DNA from 3 places in the Kitasatospora gansuensis genome. Region 1 is predicted to be linked to each of the others. Evidence: riboswitches for the same ligand, from Rfam matches in the RefSeq annotation. Region 1 holds a riboswitch; each other region holds the start of a gene.
The links. A riboswitch is a leader RNA that binds a small molecule or an ion and turns the genes downstream of it on or off. The one in region 1 is predicted to bind cobalamin.
Positions count from the first base shown of each region.

Region 1 (4,981 bases):
AGCCGGCGCCAGTTGGTGCACCGCAGTTCGGCGGCGGTGGCGTGCAGGGCGGCGGCACTGACGGTGCCCTTCCAGTAGCCCTCGATCGCCTTCTTCAGTTCCCGGTTCGGTCCCTGCCTCGGGTAGCCGTACACGGTGGCCTGGGCGGTGGTGGAACTTGTGGTCACGGAACTCTCCTTCGCGAGTCGCGCTGCGATCCCGGAGAGAGCACGAGGACGCGAAGGAACGGCAGTGGGGGCGCGGCACCATGATGTGCCCGCCCGCTCCGCCGACCCGCCCTCGAGGTCACCGAGATCACCGTGTGCAGGGTGCACACGGGCAGTGGCAGGTCTTCGGACTCGCGGGCGCATCCGTCCTCGAAAGGCGGACACCTACTGGCCGTCGCTTCCCGGGCCCCTGTTCGGGACCCAGTGCATGTGACGGCGGTCGTTCCCACTCACCGCTGCGGGGCAGTCCCGGATTCACACCGGGTTCCCTCTTACGACGCACCTGTCTGGCTGGCAGGGCGAACCGACTGCGAGGCACAGCCTAGGCCCAACGAGGTGGCTTCGTCGCCGATTGACCGGATGGGGTAGGGGATGAAGGTGCTGGTGTGCTCGTTGACGTCCAGGGGGTGGCCGATGACGGGGGCGGCGCGTTGGGGGCAGGAGGGGCAAGGAGGTCTGCGGTCCGGATGGCCGAGGCCGGCCACGCCACCGCCCAGGACATCGCGCAGTCCATGTACGACGAGTACAAGGAGCCGCTGTACGCGCCACCGCCGCTGCTCGCCCGGATGGTGGAGGCGGGCCTGCTCGGCCGCAAGAGTGGGCGGGGTTTCCATTCGCACAGGGGTGCCTGACCCGGCCTCAACTCGCCGGTGCCCCGGCCTCCTTCGCGAAGGGCCGGGGCACCGGCGTCTGAGCAGGTGTCAGGGAGCGGTGATGCCCGGCTGCGTGCCGGCGCCGAAGGACCAGCCCTCGACGTCGCCGGGGGCCGGGTTGTACGAGGCCGCGCCGAGGTTGCTGTAGGTCCACGGGGTGCCGTGCTGGGCGTGCCAGTACGACCAGTAGGCGGAGCCGGTCGGGTTGGTGCAGGTGGCGGGCAGTGCGTTGATCTTGCAGACGAAGCCGGGGAACCGCGGGTGGAACGCGTACGAGAAGCCCGCTCCGGTCAGCGCCGCCAGGCCGGTGGCGGTGTCGCCCGGCGCGCAGCCGGTCTGGATGCCGCCGCCGACGGCGGTGAAGTCGACCACCACCGTGACGCCGGTGGTCCCGGTGCAGGCGGCCGCCTGGGCGGGGACGGCGGTGACGACGGAGGCGGCCAGCAGGCCGGCGGCCAGTGCGGTGGCGCCGAACGTTCTTCTGGTGAGCATGAGTTGGTACTCCTTCGATCAGCGGCAGGCGAGCGTGGGCGCGTCCGGACGGGCGCCGGCGGCGGAGAGGGCGGTCAGCGGGGTGCCGGCCAGGCCGAGGACGGCCTGCGCGGTGGCCCGGGTGGCGGTGGCGGGGTTGAAGCCGGAGGCGTCGTAGGCCACCGCGCCCCGGTTGGCCGGGGTGGCCGAACAGCCCTGCTGGAGCTTGACCAGGCTGCTCCAGCCCTTCAGGCCGGCGACCAGGCGGCCGCCGGAGAGCAGGGCCTCGGTGGCCAGGCCGGTGCTGTTGGCGTTGGAGACGGTGGCTCCGGCGGCGGTGAAGCCACCGTCGGTGTTCTGATGGGCGGTCAGCCAGCCGAGGCCCGCGTTGGCCTTGGCGGTACGTCCGGTGGCGGCGAGCGCCTGGACGGCCAGGGCGGTGGCGTCCGGGTCGCCGGCGCAGGCGGGCCGGCCGGACGAGACCGGGAAGCCGCCGTCGGCGCACTGGGTGCCGGCCAGGAAGTCGACCGCGGCGGCCGGGGCGCCACCGGGGGTGCGCTTGAGCGCGATCACGGCGAGGGACTGGCCGAAGTTGTTGCTGAAGTCGCCCCACTGGGAGCGGTCCGAGAACCGGCCCGAGGGCGCCTGGAGGCCCCGGAGCCGGGCGGGGAGGTCGACGCCGCCGAAGGCACCCGGGTTCTCGCCGCGGACCTCGGCCGCCAGCAGCAGCTTGGCGGTGGCACCGGCGTACGCCTCGGTCGTGCCGTCCCCGATGTAGCCGGTGAGGATCTCGGGCTTGGCCAGCCAGGCGGTGGCGCGGGCGGCGGCCAGGTCGGAGCTGCGGGAGGCGGCGAAGGCCAGCACGGCGTCGATGGTCAGGCCCTGGTCGGGGTAGGCGGTGCCGTCGAAGACGGATTCGAAGTGGTCGCCGTTCACCAACTGGCGGGCGAGCCAGCCCGCTCCGGCGGCATCGGGGCGGACGGTCGCGGCGGACGCGGGGGTGGCCTGGGCGGCGGTGGCCGTCGGCAGGACGGCGGTGAGGGCGAGCGCTGATATCGCGAGCAGACCCAGCGGGCGGCGGAGAGTGGGCATGGACGGCCTTTCCGGGCCTGGACGCAGGGGCCCGGAGGGCACCCGGAGCGAGACCCGGACAACCCACGAGGCTCCGGCCCGCAGACCACGACGGGAGGAGGGAACACACCTCCGCAGCCGGGTGATCGGGCTCGCCGCCGACTCGGGGGTCGACGGCCTACCGTTGCGGGTCAGCGCCGGATTCGGACCGGCTTCCCCCAACTGCGGAGTCACGATATGACGGCCCATCATGGCGACGGCCGAAAGCCGGGGTCAAGGCCGCGTGCGTCACACTCCGGCCCGGCGGAGCGGATTCCGCCTCGTCCGCATCGGCTATTGGGCCGTCGGCCTGCCCGCCTCCTGGCTCCTCGCCCACCCCCTCGACGGCTAGACCCGCGGCCTGCGGATCGGCCTGCTCATCGGCCTCGCCACCACCGCTGTCCTTCTGCTGCGTCGGTACAGCCAGACCCTCGCCGTCCGTGCCGACATCGCTCCGGTCGCCGTACCCGCGACATGAGCCGTCAGGCGGCCACCAGGCCGGCCTCGTACGCCAGGATCACCAGCCGGACCCGGTCGCGGGCGTCCAGCTTGGCGAGCAGGCGGCCGATGTAGGTCTTGGTGGTGGCGGGGCTGATCACCAGCTGTTCGGAGATCTCCGTGTTGGACAGTCCCCGGCCGACCAGGGTGAGCACCTCCCGCTCCCGTTCGGTGATGCCGGCCAGCTCCCGCCGCGGCCCGGTGGTGTTCGGGCGTTCGGTGAACTCGGTGATCAGGCGGCGGGTGACGCTCGGGGCGAGCAGTGCCTCGCCGCCCGCCACCACCCGGACGGCGGCCAGGATCTCGTCCAGGGCCATGTCCTTGACCAGGAAGCCGGAGGCGCCGGCCCGCAGGGCGCCGTGCACGTTCTCGTCCTCGTCGAAGGTGGTCAGCACGACCACGTGCGGGCCGGCCGGGCCCGAGGTGATCTGCCGGGTTGCCTCGATGCCGTCCAGCACCGGCATCCGAAGGTCCATCACCACCACGTCGGGGCGCAGCTCCCGGGCCAGCGCGACGGCTTCGGCGCCGTTGCCGGCCTCGCCGGCCAGCTCCAGGTCGGGGGCGTCGGTGATCACCATCCGCAGGGCGGCGCGGACCAGCGGCTGGTCATCGGCGAGCAGGACACGGATGGTCATCGGACTCCTGACAATGGGGAAGCGGTGAGTGGAAGGCGGGCGGTGACCCGGAAGCCGCCGCCGGGCAGCGGGCCGGCGTCGAACTCGCCGTGCAGCAGCGCGACCCGCTCGCGCATGCCGGCCAGCCCGAAGCCGGCGGGGGCGCCTCGGCCCGGCCCGGCGCCGTGGTCGGTGACCTCGAGGAGCAGGGCGTCGGTGAGCTGGTCGACCGTCACCAGGCAGTGGTCGGTGCGGGCGTGCTTGATCACGTTGGTCAGCGACTCCTGCACGATCCGGTAGGCGGAGACGTCGATCTCCGGCGGCAGCGGTCCGGTGCCGCCGGTGCGCCGCAGCTCCACCCGGAGCCCGGCGGTGGTGGTGGTCTCGGCCAGCCGGAAGAGGTCGGCCACCCCCAGGTCGGGGGTGAGGCCGTCCTCGGTGCGCAGGGCGACCAGCATCCGGCGAAGCCCGGCCAGGGCCTCCCGCCCGGTGGTCTCGATGGTGCCCAGCGCCTCCTTGGCGGCCTCGGGCTGACGGTCGATCACCCGCTTGGCGGCGCCGGCCTGGAGGGCGATCACGCCCATGCTGTGGGCGACCATGTCGTGCAGCTCGCGGGCGATCCGCAGCCGCTCGGCGGTGACGGCCTGCTCGGTGGCCTGCGCGCGGGACTCCTCGTGGTGCGTCCGGGCCTGCCCGGCGGAGGAGCCGAGCAGCCAGGCGATCACCACCACCAGGGCGACCGGCAGTTCGGTGGAGATGCCGACCGGCCAGCCGCAGAGCATCCGGAGTCCCAGGTACCCGGCGAGGACGGCGAGTGCCGCGCCGAGCGCCCGCCGGGAGCGGGGGCGGGGGAGTGCCAGGGCGAGGAAGTACACCGCGACGTCCACCGCCAGGTACTGCTGGAGCGGAACCTCCATCACAGCGAGCGGGAGGCAGGCGATCACCGCCCCGGTCAGCACCCAGGCCAGCCCGGCCGCCGGACGCGCCGTCAGTTTCCTGGCGCCCAGCACGGTGCAGAGCCCGGCCAGGGCCAGCATGGTGAGGCCGTCCCAGCGCAGGAAGACCACTCCGGGCAGGAGCGCCGGGTCGTTCTCGCCCGGCAGCCTCACCCGGAACAGCGCGGTGAGCACGGTGCCCGCGCACCAGGCGAGCACCGTCCAGGTGGCCGGGGTCAGCCGTTTGAGCGTGGGTATCCGCATGGGGCCGATGTTAGCGATCATGAACGGTCCGGTCATCGGCCCGTGGTCGTACGCCCGTGGAGGACTGCCGTCGCCCCCAGGTGCCACCCCCGGGCCGACGCCCGCCCCCGGGCCCGACCGGCAGGCTGTGGACCATGATCGAGATCAACGAACTGACGAAGCGTTACGGCGGCACCACCGCCGTCCACGGGCTCACCTTCACCGTCCGCCCCGGGCGGGTGACGGGCTTC
Region 1 covers NZ_JACHJR010000001.1:7,575,391-7,580,371, forward strand. The annotation lists gene metE (5-methyltetrahydropteroyltriglutamate--homocysteine S-methyltransferase) at 1-167, opposite strand, end outside; cobalamin riboswitch at 307-531, opposite strand; partial or broken gene F4556_RS34155 (3-hydroxyacyl-CoA dehydrogenase family protein) at 662-838, shown strand; gene F4556_RS34160 (SCO2322-related protein) at 908-1,351, opposite strand; gene F4556_RS34165 (prenyltransferase/squalene oxidase repeat-containing protein) at 1,370-2,422, opposite strand; cobalamin riboswitch at 2,522-2,642, opposite strand; gene F4556_RS34170 (response regulator) at 2,923-3,573, opposite strand; gene F4556_RS34175 (sensor histidine kinase) at 3,570-4,751, opposite strand; gene F4556_RS34180 (ABC transporter ATP-binding protein) at 4,886-4,981, shown strand, end outside.

Region 2 (4,981 bases), 5.5 Mb from region 1:
CTCGCCCCCCTCGACCGTCACCACGCCGTGGTGGATCTCGTACCCTTCGACCCGCTCGCCGAAAGCCTCGCCGACCGGCCGGGCCAGCACCTTCTCCCGGCCGAACAGCACCCGGGTCGGCAGCAGGCCGAGCCCTTCGACCGTACCGGCCTTCGACTCCACCTGATCCTCGATCACCTGACCGAGCATCTGGTACCCGCCGCACACCCCGAGCACCGGCCGGCCCGCCGCCGCCCGGGCCTTCAGCACCGGCTCCAGGCCACGTTCGCGCAGCCAGGCCAGGTCGGCCACGGTGGCCCGGGTGCCGGGCAGCACCACCAGGTCCGCGTCGGCCAGCTCCTCGGCCCGGGTGGCCCAGCGGACCAGCACCCCCGGCTCCTGGGCCAGCGCGTCCAGGTCGGTGAAGTTCGACAGCCTCGGGAAGCGGACCACCGCGACCCGCAGCACGTCCGCCCCGACCGGGCCGCGCACCGAGCCCCGGTCCACCACGGTGGTCAGGTCGAGCGAGTCCTCGGCGTCCAACCACAGGCCGGAGAGCATCGGCAGGGTGCCGAGCACCGGACGGCCCGTCAGCTCGCGCAGCATCTCCAGACCCGGCGCCAGCAGCCGGGCGTCGCCGCGGAACTTGTTCACGAACCAGCCCGCCACCAGCGCCTGGTCCTCGGCCGAGAGCAGCGCCAGGGTGCCGTACATCGCGGCGAACACCCCGCCCCGGTCGATGTCGCCGACCACCACCACGGGCAGCTTCGCCGCGGTGGCCAGGCCCATGTTGGCGATGTCCCGGTCCCGCAGGTTGATCTCGGCGGGGGAGCCCGCACCCTCGCAGACCACCACCTCGTACCGGCTGCGCAGGTCGGCCAGGCACTCCAGCGCGCGCTCCAGCAGGACGGGCTTGCGCTCGCGGTAGTCCAGCGCGCCGACCTCGGCGACCGCCTTGCCGAGCAGCACCACCTGGCTGCGGCCGTCCGCCCCGGGCTTGAGCAGCACCGGGTTCATCGCCGCCTCCGGCTCCACCCGGGCGGCCTGCGCCTGCATCGCCTGGGCACGGCCGATCTCGGCGCCGTCGGCGGTGACGAAGGAGTTCAGCGACATGTTCTGCGCCTTGAACGGGGCCACCCTGACGCCCTGTCGGGCCAGCCAGCGGCAGATGCCCGCGGTGACCACGCTCTTGCCCGCGTCCGAGGTCGTTCCGGCGACCAGCAGTGAACCGCTCACGACTTCCTCCACGAGTAGCACGAGTACAGGGCCCGGCCGGTCACGGTGACCGCCAGCGCCAGGGCCCCGACCCGCCGGGACAGCGCGCAGGCCCGTTCGATGTCGTCGACCGTCACCGGCCGCAGCTCGCCGCCGAGCACCGGCCGGTGCTCCACGCGCTCCCCGTACCGCAGGGTGCCACCCAGCCGGACCCCGAGCGCCCCGGCGAAGGCCGACTCGGCCTGGCCCGCGTTCGGGCTCGGGTGTGACGAACCGTCACGGCGCCAGACCCGCCAGGCGGTACGGGGCTCGGGCGCGGCCGCCACCGTCAGCAGCGCCGTCAGCCGGGCACCCGGCCAGCCGGCCAGGTCGTCCAGCCGGGCCGAGGCCCAGCCGAACCGCAGGTGGCGCGGGGAACGGTGACCGACCATCGCGTCCAGGGTGTTGACGGCCCGGAACGCGAGCAGCCCGGGGGTACCGGCCAGCGCGCCCCAGGTGAGGGCGTTCACCACGGCGTCGGCGGTGTTCTCGGCGACCGACTCCACCACCGCGCGGGCGATCTGCGGCCCGTCCAGCGCACTCGGGTCCCGGCCGCACAGGTGCGGCAGCCGCTCCCGGGCGGCCACCAGGTCGTCCGCGGCCAGCGAGCGGCCGATGGTCCTGGCCTCCCGGGTCAGCGAGGTGCCGCCCAGCACCGTCCAGGTCGCGGCGGCGGCCAGCCCGGCCCGGGCCAGCGGCGCCCGGCGCAGGGCACGGTCGGCGAGCACCGCCCCGGCCGCGACGGTGCCCACACAGGCGGCCGTGTACGCGGCACCGGCCGGTCGGTGGTCACGCCAGAGCCGGCGCTCCAGCCGGGTGGCGGCCGAACCGAAGACGGCGACGGGATGACCCCGCCGGGGGTCGGCGAACCTCGCGTCGGCCAGGTAGCCGGCGACGGAGCCGAGCAGGAACGGGAGCGCGGGGGTCAGTCGGCGCACGACGGGGAGGTGTCGGCTCGGTCCTGGGCTGCCGGCATGGCGTGGGTGTCCTCACTCAGGGTCCGCGCCCTGGATCGACGTACCGGGGGCGAGAGTCTCCTGGCTTCCGGGTCGGACACACTCCCGGGCCTTCCAACAGCCGCCTCAGCGGGCCGTCGTGACCATGTGTCGAGAGTGCTCCCCGGTGACAGTGGCGGGACCGCGCCGGACTCGCACCGGCTTCCTCTACTTGCCTCCGTTTGGCTGAAGGATCCCATCACGCGGCCGGACAGGCAGTCAACAAAGGGCGCGGAGGGGTTGGTCACACGTCTGTTCGCACCCACCGTGCGGGGTGCTCCCGGCCGGGTGAAGCTGGCCCTGGCGCGGCATCGGTCCGCGCCCGAACTGGAGGACGGTCATGACCGATCTCGGCAAGCTTCTCGGGGGACTGCTCGGCGGCACGGGCGGCCACGCCGGCGGAGGCGGCGGCGGGGGAAACCTGCTCGCCATGCTGCTCGGCACACTCGGCGGCGGCCAGGGAGCGGCGGGCGGTCTCGGCGCACTGCTCCAGCAACTGACCCAAGGCGGCCTCGGCTCCCAGGCCCAGTCCTGGGTCGGCACCGGCGACAACCACCCCGTCACCGGAGCCGAACTCGCCGCCGCCCTCCCCGACCGCGAGCTGGACGCCCTGGCCCAGCAGTCCGGCCTCTCCCGCGACCAGATCACCCAACAACTCGCCGCCCAGCTCCCCACCGCCGTCGACCAGCTCACCCCGACCGGCGAAGTCCCCACCCCGGCCACCCTCGACGAGCTCTTCGGGAAGCAGCACTAAAGGCACATGGTTCGGCAGACAGGGGCTCGGGGAACTGCGACGCCGACCCTTGCAAGGTGATCCGTACATAGGCGGTCAGGCACTTTCGCATTTTGCCCCGCCAGCCACGAACCGTCGCCGTTCCCCGAGCCCCTGGTGGTGCAGCCGTGGCTACCTCCGAGTACGACCCCTGATCAGGCGTCAGCGCTCGTAGGAACCACCAACGCCCCGCCAACCCGCCCGCAGGGGCTTCGTGCGTTCAGCGGGTGCTCGAACGCCCGGACCCGGGCCTAGCGTCTGGTGGCATGCGACGAAGACCGCCCGCCCCCACCCCCGTGCCCTTCTCGCCGACTGCGGCGCGGTCCCACCGGGCCGGTCTCGGCCTGACCCCCGATCAGGTCGCCGAAGGCATGGCCGCGCACGGCGTCCGCCTGCTGCCGAGCCACGTGATCGGCTGGGAGACCGGTGAGTTCCGGCCGTCCGAGGAGGAGTTCGTCGCGCTGGCCCGGGCCCTCTGGTGCCCGCCTGCCCAGCTGATGGGCACCGCACCGGCCACCCTGCGGGACTTCCGGGTGGCCCGCGAGCTGTCCCAGGACCAGGCCGCCCAGCGGATCGGCGTGACCCCCCGCGCGTACGAGCAGGCCGAGCTGACCGGCAAGTGGGGCGGCGACGCCGGACAGACGTACGCGCTGGCCCATGTGCTGGGCATCGGGCTGCGGATGCTGGTGCACGTGACCGACCGTCAGGACGAGCTCGACCGCTGTCTGCGCCAGTGCGTGGACGGCCGCTGGCAGTCGCAGGTGAAGCCGATGTCCCGGCTGGTGCCGGTGCCCCGGCCGGTGCTGGAGCAGACCCTCGCGGAGCTGCAGGGCGAGTACCTGGTGCCGATGCACTGGGGCTCCTCGCGTAGCCCGGCCGAGCAGCAGCCGGTGAAGCCGCACGCGCAACGGTTCTGGGAGCTGCTCGCCCGCCACCGCACCGACATCCCGGTCTGACGGGTCTGACGGGTCTGACGCACCGTCCGCCGCCGCTCCCGGACGGCCCCCTCCCGGTGGCACCCCGCCACCGGCGCCGGTGGAATGGACCGCATCGTCCCGTCCGCCACAGCACACCGGGAGCGCAATGCGTTGGGGAACCGCGGCCATGGTGGCCGCCGCCGCAGTCGGAGCCGGTACCGCGGCCGTCCTGCTGCTCGGCCGCAAGGCGTCCGACGGGGTGGTCAGGCCCGGGCGAGCCGAGCCCGGGGCCGTCGCCGACCTGCGGGTGCACGACCTGGCCCCCGGCGGGGTGGTGATCACCCGCAGCACCGCCACCGCCCGGCCGGGACGGTACGCGCTGGAGTGGCCGGACGGCGGCCACGCGGTGGTCGGCGAGGTGCTCGGCACCGGCCCGCAGACCGTCACCCGCCGCCTGGAACAGGTGAACGGCGGCTCCCTGCAGATCGGCGACAAGGTCGAACTGACGCCCCGGGTCCACACCGGCGACCCGCGCTCGGCCCTCGGCCTCGCCTTCACCGACACCGTCGCCACGGGCGACCTCGGCGACCTCCCGGCCTGGTACGTCGACGGCAAACGCGGCACCTGGGTCATCCTGGTGCACGGCCCGGGCGCGGACCGCTCGCAGGCGCTGCCGGTCCTCCCGGTGCTGCACCGGCTCCAGCTGCCCACCCTGACCGTCACCTACCGGGGCGACCGGGGCGCACCGCCCTCCCCGGACCGGCTCGGCCACTTCGGCGAGACCGAGTGGCAGGACGTCGACGCGGCGATCCGGCTGGCCCTGGACAGCGGCGCGGGCCGGGTGATCCTGTACGGCTGGTCGGTCGGCGCCACCATGGTGCTGCAGGCCGCCGCCCGGACGGCCTGGCCGGAGGCGGTGGCCGGGCTGGTGCTCGACTCGCCGGTGCTGGACTGGTCGCAGACCGTCCGCCGGGAACGCGCCAAGGCCGGAGTGCCCGCCGCACTGGCCGAACTCGGCGCACTGGCCGCCGAGGGCCGCAGCAAGGTCGACCTGGCCGGCTTCG
Region 2 covers NZ_JACHJR010000001.1:2,035,135-2,040,115, reverse strand. The annotation lists gene F4556_RS08975 (cobyric acid synthase) at 1-1,215, opposite strand, end outside; gene F4556_RS08970 (cobalamin biosynthesis protein) at 1,212-2,162, opposite strand; cobalamin riboswitch at 2,264-2,397, opposite strand; gene F4556_RS08965 (YidB family protein) at 2,569-2,982, shown strand; gene F4556_RS08960 (helix-turn-helix domain-containing protein) at 3,267-3,956, shown strand; gene F4556_RS08955 (alpha/beta hydrolase family protein) at 4,084-4,981, shown strand, end outside.
Region 2: linked by a shared signal. The riboswitch ahead of F4556_RS08970 (cobalamin biosynthesis protein) and the one ahead of F4556_RS34165 (prenyltransferase/squalene oxidase repeat-containing protein) in region 1 are both predicted to bind cobalamin.

Region 3 (4,981 bases), 4.6 Mb from region 1:
GCAGCGTCAGCTCGAAGCCCGGGTCGAGCAGCATCTTTTCGCGAGCGGGCGTTTCGGGGGTGGTGCTCACTGGCAGGCCTCGCAGGACTCGGGGTTCTCCAGGGAGCAGGCGAGCGCTGCCTCCTCCTCCGGAGTGAGGGTGGTCGGGGCGGCCACCGCGACCGGGGCGGACGGCGCCGGCACGGCGGCCTTCGTCCCGGAGGAGGAGGCGGCCTGGGCGATCCGGGTGGCCGGGCGCGAACGCAGGTAGTAGGTGGTCTTCAGACCGACCTTCCAGGCGTACGCGTACATCGAGCTCAGCTTGCCGATGGTCGGCGCGGCCATGAAGAGGTTCAGCGACTGGCTCTGGTCGATGTACGGCTGCCGGGCGGCGGCCAGGTCGATCAGGGCGCGCTGCGGCAGCTCCCAGGCGGTGCGGTAGAGCGAACGGACCTCGGCGGGCAGCCACTTGAGGTCCTGCACCGAGCCGTTCGACTCGCGCAGCGAGTCCCGGGTCTGCGTGTCCCAGACGCCCAGCTCCTTGAGCTCGCGGACCAGGTACGGGTTGACCTGGAGGAACTCGCCGGAGAGGGTCTCGCGCTTGAACAGGTTGGACACCTGCGGCTCGATGCACTCGTACACACCGGCGATCGAGGCGATGGTCGCGGTCGGCGCGATCGCCAGCAGCAGCGAGTTGCGCAGGCCGGTCTCGGCGATGGTGGCGCGCAGCGCGTCCCAGCGCTCGGCCCACTGCGGGGCGGTCTCGAAGTGGTCGATGTGCAGCTGGCCACGGGCGGCGCGGGTCTCCGCGTACGCTTCGTGCCGGCCGAGCTGCACGGCCAGCTCGCTGGAGCGCTCGTAGGCGACCAGCATGATCCGCTCGGCGATCAGGGTGGAGAGCTGCTTGGCCTCGGCGGAGTCGAAGTCCAGCCGGAGCTGGAAGAAGACGTCCTGAAGGCCCATCACACCGAGACCCACCGGGCGCCAGCGGGAGTTGGAGGTGCCGGCCTCGGTGGTCGGGTAGAAGTTGATGTCGATGACCCGGTCCAGGAAGGTCACGGCGGTGCGCACGGTGGCGTCCAGCCGGTCCCAGTCCATCGCGTTGAGCAGGTCGGCGGCGGTGGCGCCGACCGCCACGTGGGCGCCGAGGTTGACCGAGCCGAGGTTGCAGACCGCGGTCTCGGAGTCGTCGGTGACCTCGATGATCTCGGTGCAGAGGTTCGAGGAGTGCACCACCCGGCCGGGCAGCGCGGTCTGGTTGGCGGCCCGGTTGGAGGCGTCCTTGAAGGTCATCCAGCCGTTGCCGGTGGTGGCCAGGGTGCGCATCATCCGGGCGTACAGGGTCTGCGCCGGGATGGTGCGGACGGCCTTGCCCTCGGCCTCGGCCTTCAGGTACGCGGCGTCGAAGTCGGCGCCCCACAGGTCGACCAGCTCGGGCACGTCGGCCGGGGAGAACAGCGACCAGTCGGCGTTGGCGTTCACCCGGCGCATGAACTCGTCCGGGATCCAGTGCGCGAGGTTGAGGTTGTGGGTACGCCGCGCCTCCTCGCCGGTGTTGTCGCGGAGCTCCAGGAACTCCTCGATGTCGGCGTGCCAGGTCTCCAGGTACACGCAGGCGGCGCCCTTGCGGCGGCCGCCCTGGTTCACCGCGGCGACCGAGGAGTCCAGGGTGCGCAGGAACGGGACGATGCCGTTGGACTTGCCGTTGGTGCCGCGGATCAGGCTGCCGCGCGAACGGATCCGGCTGTAGGAGAGGCCGATGCCGCCGGCGTGCTTGGAGAGCCGGGCGATCTGCGCGTAGCGGCTGTAGATCGAGTCCAGGTTGTCCAGCGGCGAGTCCAGCAGGTAGCAGGAGGACATCTGCGGGTGCTTGGTGCCGGAGTTGAAGAGGGTCGGCGAGGAGGTCAGGTACTCCAGCCGGCTCATCAGGGTGTAGAGCTCGGCCACCTCGGCCACCGACTGCTCGGTGTCGCCGACGGCGAGACCGGCCGCGACCCGGAGCAGGAAGTGCTGCGGGGTCTCGATCACCTTGCGGGTGATCGGGTGGCGCAGCAGGTACCGGGACTGCACGGTGCGCAGGCCGAAGTACTCGAAGCGGTCGTCGCCCTGCTGGTCGATCAGGGCGTCGAAGGCGTCGGCGTGCTTGGCCACGAACGCCGCGGTGACGTCGCCGATCAGGCCCTCGGTGTGGCCGACCACGATCGAGGCGGAGAAGGAGAGCGCGCCCTGGCCGATCGCCTCGTCCTGGATCTCCAGGGCGAGCAGGCGGGCGGCGAGCTTCGAGTACTGCGGGTCCTCGGCGATCATCGAGGCGGCAGCTTCCACGGCCAGTCCGCGCAGCTCGGCGAAGTCCGAGTTGGCGTTCCGGCCGCGCAGCGCAGCGGCCGCGACGTGGCCAGGATCCACCTGGGGCAGGTCGATGCTGCGGTCGGTGAGCAGCCGAAGCAGCGCAGCACCGGGGTCGGTGTGGGCGGAGTCGGCAGAACCCTGGGAGGGCAGGGCAACTGAGGCAGCGATGGTCAAGGCGCTTCTCTCCTGGCGGCGGCGGTCGGCGAGGGGCACCGGACCGTCGGGGCGCAGGGGAAGGCAGCGCGGAACACCTCACGGCGCGCGCGAACCACCCCCTGGCCCACCCGCGAGGCCCGGACGTCACTTCTGTGCTGCATGGCGTCTGCGGGGAAGCCGTGTCGCACGCCGTCGGCAGGTCATCGGACTCACGGGCGCCTGCTGGGCCGCTCGCTCACCGCTGCGGGGCAGTCCCGGACTTCCACCGGGTTCCCCTGCTTCGACAGCGAGAGCGAGCATACATGTAGTGGCGGTCTGACGATGCGACACCAGATGTAGTGCCGCGTGTCGTACGGGCCCGGTAGCGGTGCGTGGTCGGAAGGGCCCTTGGCGCAGCGGCGCGGGCCGGTTTGAGAAGGTCGGTCAGAAGGTCAGGGTGTAGACCAGCAGGCGCACTCCGGGGCGGACGTCCCAGTCCCGCTCGGGGGTGCGCAGGAAGCCGAGGCGCTCGTACAGCCGGTGGGCGCTGGTCATCGACGGGCGGGTGGAGAAGGCCATCCCGGTCAGGCCCAGTTCGCGGCTGCGGGCCATCGAGGCGCGGACCAGGCCCTCGCCGACGCCCCGGCCGCGGGCCGCGCCGGAGACCGCGAGCATCCGGATCTCGCCCTCGTGCGGCGCCGCGATGTCGGCGAACGGGGTGCCGCCGACCGCGAAGGTCACACAGCCGAGCAGCTGTCCGTCGGCCGGATCGACCGCGACCAGGAGCTCGGCCTGGTCGAAGCGCGGCCGGGCGTCTAGGAGCTGAGCGGCGTACGGACCGTCGGCCGGGCTGTGGCCGTCACCGACGAAAGCCTCGTGAGTGACGGCGCCGACTGCTGCGAGGTCCGACTCGACGGCCGGGCGGATGACGATGTCCATTCGGACAGTTTGCCCGGGGCGGGGTCGGAGGCGGCGGGCAGGGTGCCGAGCAAACGGTCGCCGGGGGAGGGCTGGAGCGGGTAGCCGCCGGGGCGGTGCCAGTTGTCCCGTCCGTGCCGGGAGTTGTGGTCGACGTCCCGGCCGACCAGGGTGCCGAGCAGGCCGAAGGCGGAGACGAAGCCGAGCAGGGTGAGGGCGCTGGAGAGGGTGTCGGAGTTCATGTCTCGAGTCTGGCGAGGGCCGGGCGGCGCCACGAGTGGCAGAAATGCCCTCTTGCCTCGATATCCTGCCATCGGGCATTCTGACGGCATGCTGCAGAACGTCGTCACCGTGGTCATGGAAGAAGTCCACCCCTTCGAACTCGGTCTGGCCTGCGAGGTGTTCGGCCTCGACCGGAGCGACAACGGCCTGCCGGTCTACGACTTCGCGGTGGCCTCCGACCGGCCGGGGAAGCTGCGCACCCACGCCGGCTACAGCATCGACGTCGAGCACGGCGCCGAGCGGCTGGCCGAGGCCGACCTGGTGATCGCCGCCGCCACCACGATCCGGGACGAGTACCCGGCGCCGCTGATCGAGGCGCTGCGGGCGGCGACCGAGCGCGGCGCCAGGGTGCTCTCGATCTGCAGCGGGGCCTTCCTGCTAGGCGCCGCCGGGCTGTTGGACGGCCGCCGTTCCACCACCCACTGGCGGCACACCGACCGGCTGGCCGCCCGTTTCCCGCTCACCCGGGTCGAACCGGACGTGCTCTACGTGGACGAGGACCCGGTGATCACCTCGGCCGGCACCGCCGCCGGGATCGACGCCTGCCTGTACCTGGTCCGCAAGTTCCAGGGCGCCGAGGTGGCCCGTGGGATCGCCCGCCGGATGGTGGTGGCACCGCACCGGGACGGCGGGCAGGCCCAGTTCGTCGCCCGGCCGCTGCCGGAGGCCGACGAGGACTCGCTGGGCGGGCTGCTGGACTGGCTGCGCCGGCACCTGCACCAGGAGCTGACGGTGGACCAGCTCGCCACCAAGGCCCACATGTCGCCGCGCACCTTCGCCCGCCGGTTCCAGCAGGAGACCGGCACCACTCCGCACCGCTGGCTCACCAACCAGCGCCTGCTGCAGGCCCAGCGCCTGCTGGAGGGCACCAACGAACCGGTCGAATCCGTGGCCGCCACCTGCGGGTTCGGCAACGCCGCCACCCTCAGGCACCACTTCACCCGCTGGCTCGGCACCACCCCGCAGGCGTACCGGAGGACCTTCGGCTGAGTGCGTGCGGTGTGTCGGTCGGGTGGTCGTCGGGTAAGGCCGATGTTCCGCTTCGGTATCGGTTGGGTGGGGAGGCGATCTGGTGGACCGGGCTCATGTTCTAGCATCCGCACTATGACTGACGGTACGGAACGCCCGGACGTGGCTGCGACTCCTGGCCAGGTTCCCTCTCAGAATCCGAACGAGGCGGCACCCGCCGGTGGCTATCCGCCGCCGCTGCCGGGCCAGTTCCCGGGGCAGGCCGCCTACGGCTACCCGCACCCGCAGAGCGGGTACCCGCAGCAGGGCGGCTACCCGCAGCAGGGTGGTTACCCGACCCAGGACGGCT
Region 3 covers NZ_JACHJR010000001.1:2,929,583-2,934,563, reverse strand. The annotation lists gene F4556_RS12845 (ribonucleotide-diphosphate reductase subunit beta) at 1-34, opposite strand, end outside; gene F4556_RS12840 (ribonucleoside-diphosphate reductase subunit alpha) at 67-2,502, opposite strand; cobalamin riboswitch at 2,662-2,790, opposite strand; gene F4556_RS12835 (GNAT family N-acetyltransferase) at 2,908-3,396, opposite strand; gene F4556_RS39430 (hypothetical protein) at 3,279-3,623, opposite strand; gene F4556_RS12830 (helix-turn-helix domain-containing protein) at 3,712-4,653, shown strand; gene F4556_RS12825 (LamG domain-containing protein) at 4,768-4,981, shown strand, end outside.
Region 3: linked by a shared signal. The riboswitch ahead of F4556_RS12840 (ribonucleoside-diphosphate reductase subunit alpha) and the one ahead of F4556_RS34165 (prenyltransferase/squalene oxidase repeat-containing protein) in region 1 are both predicted to bind cobalamin.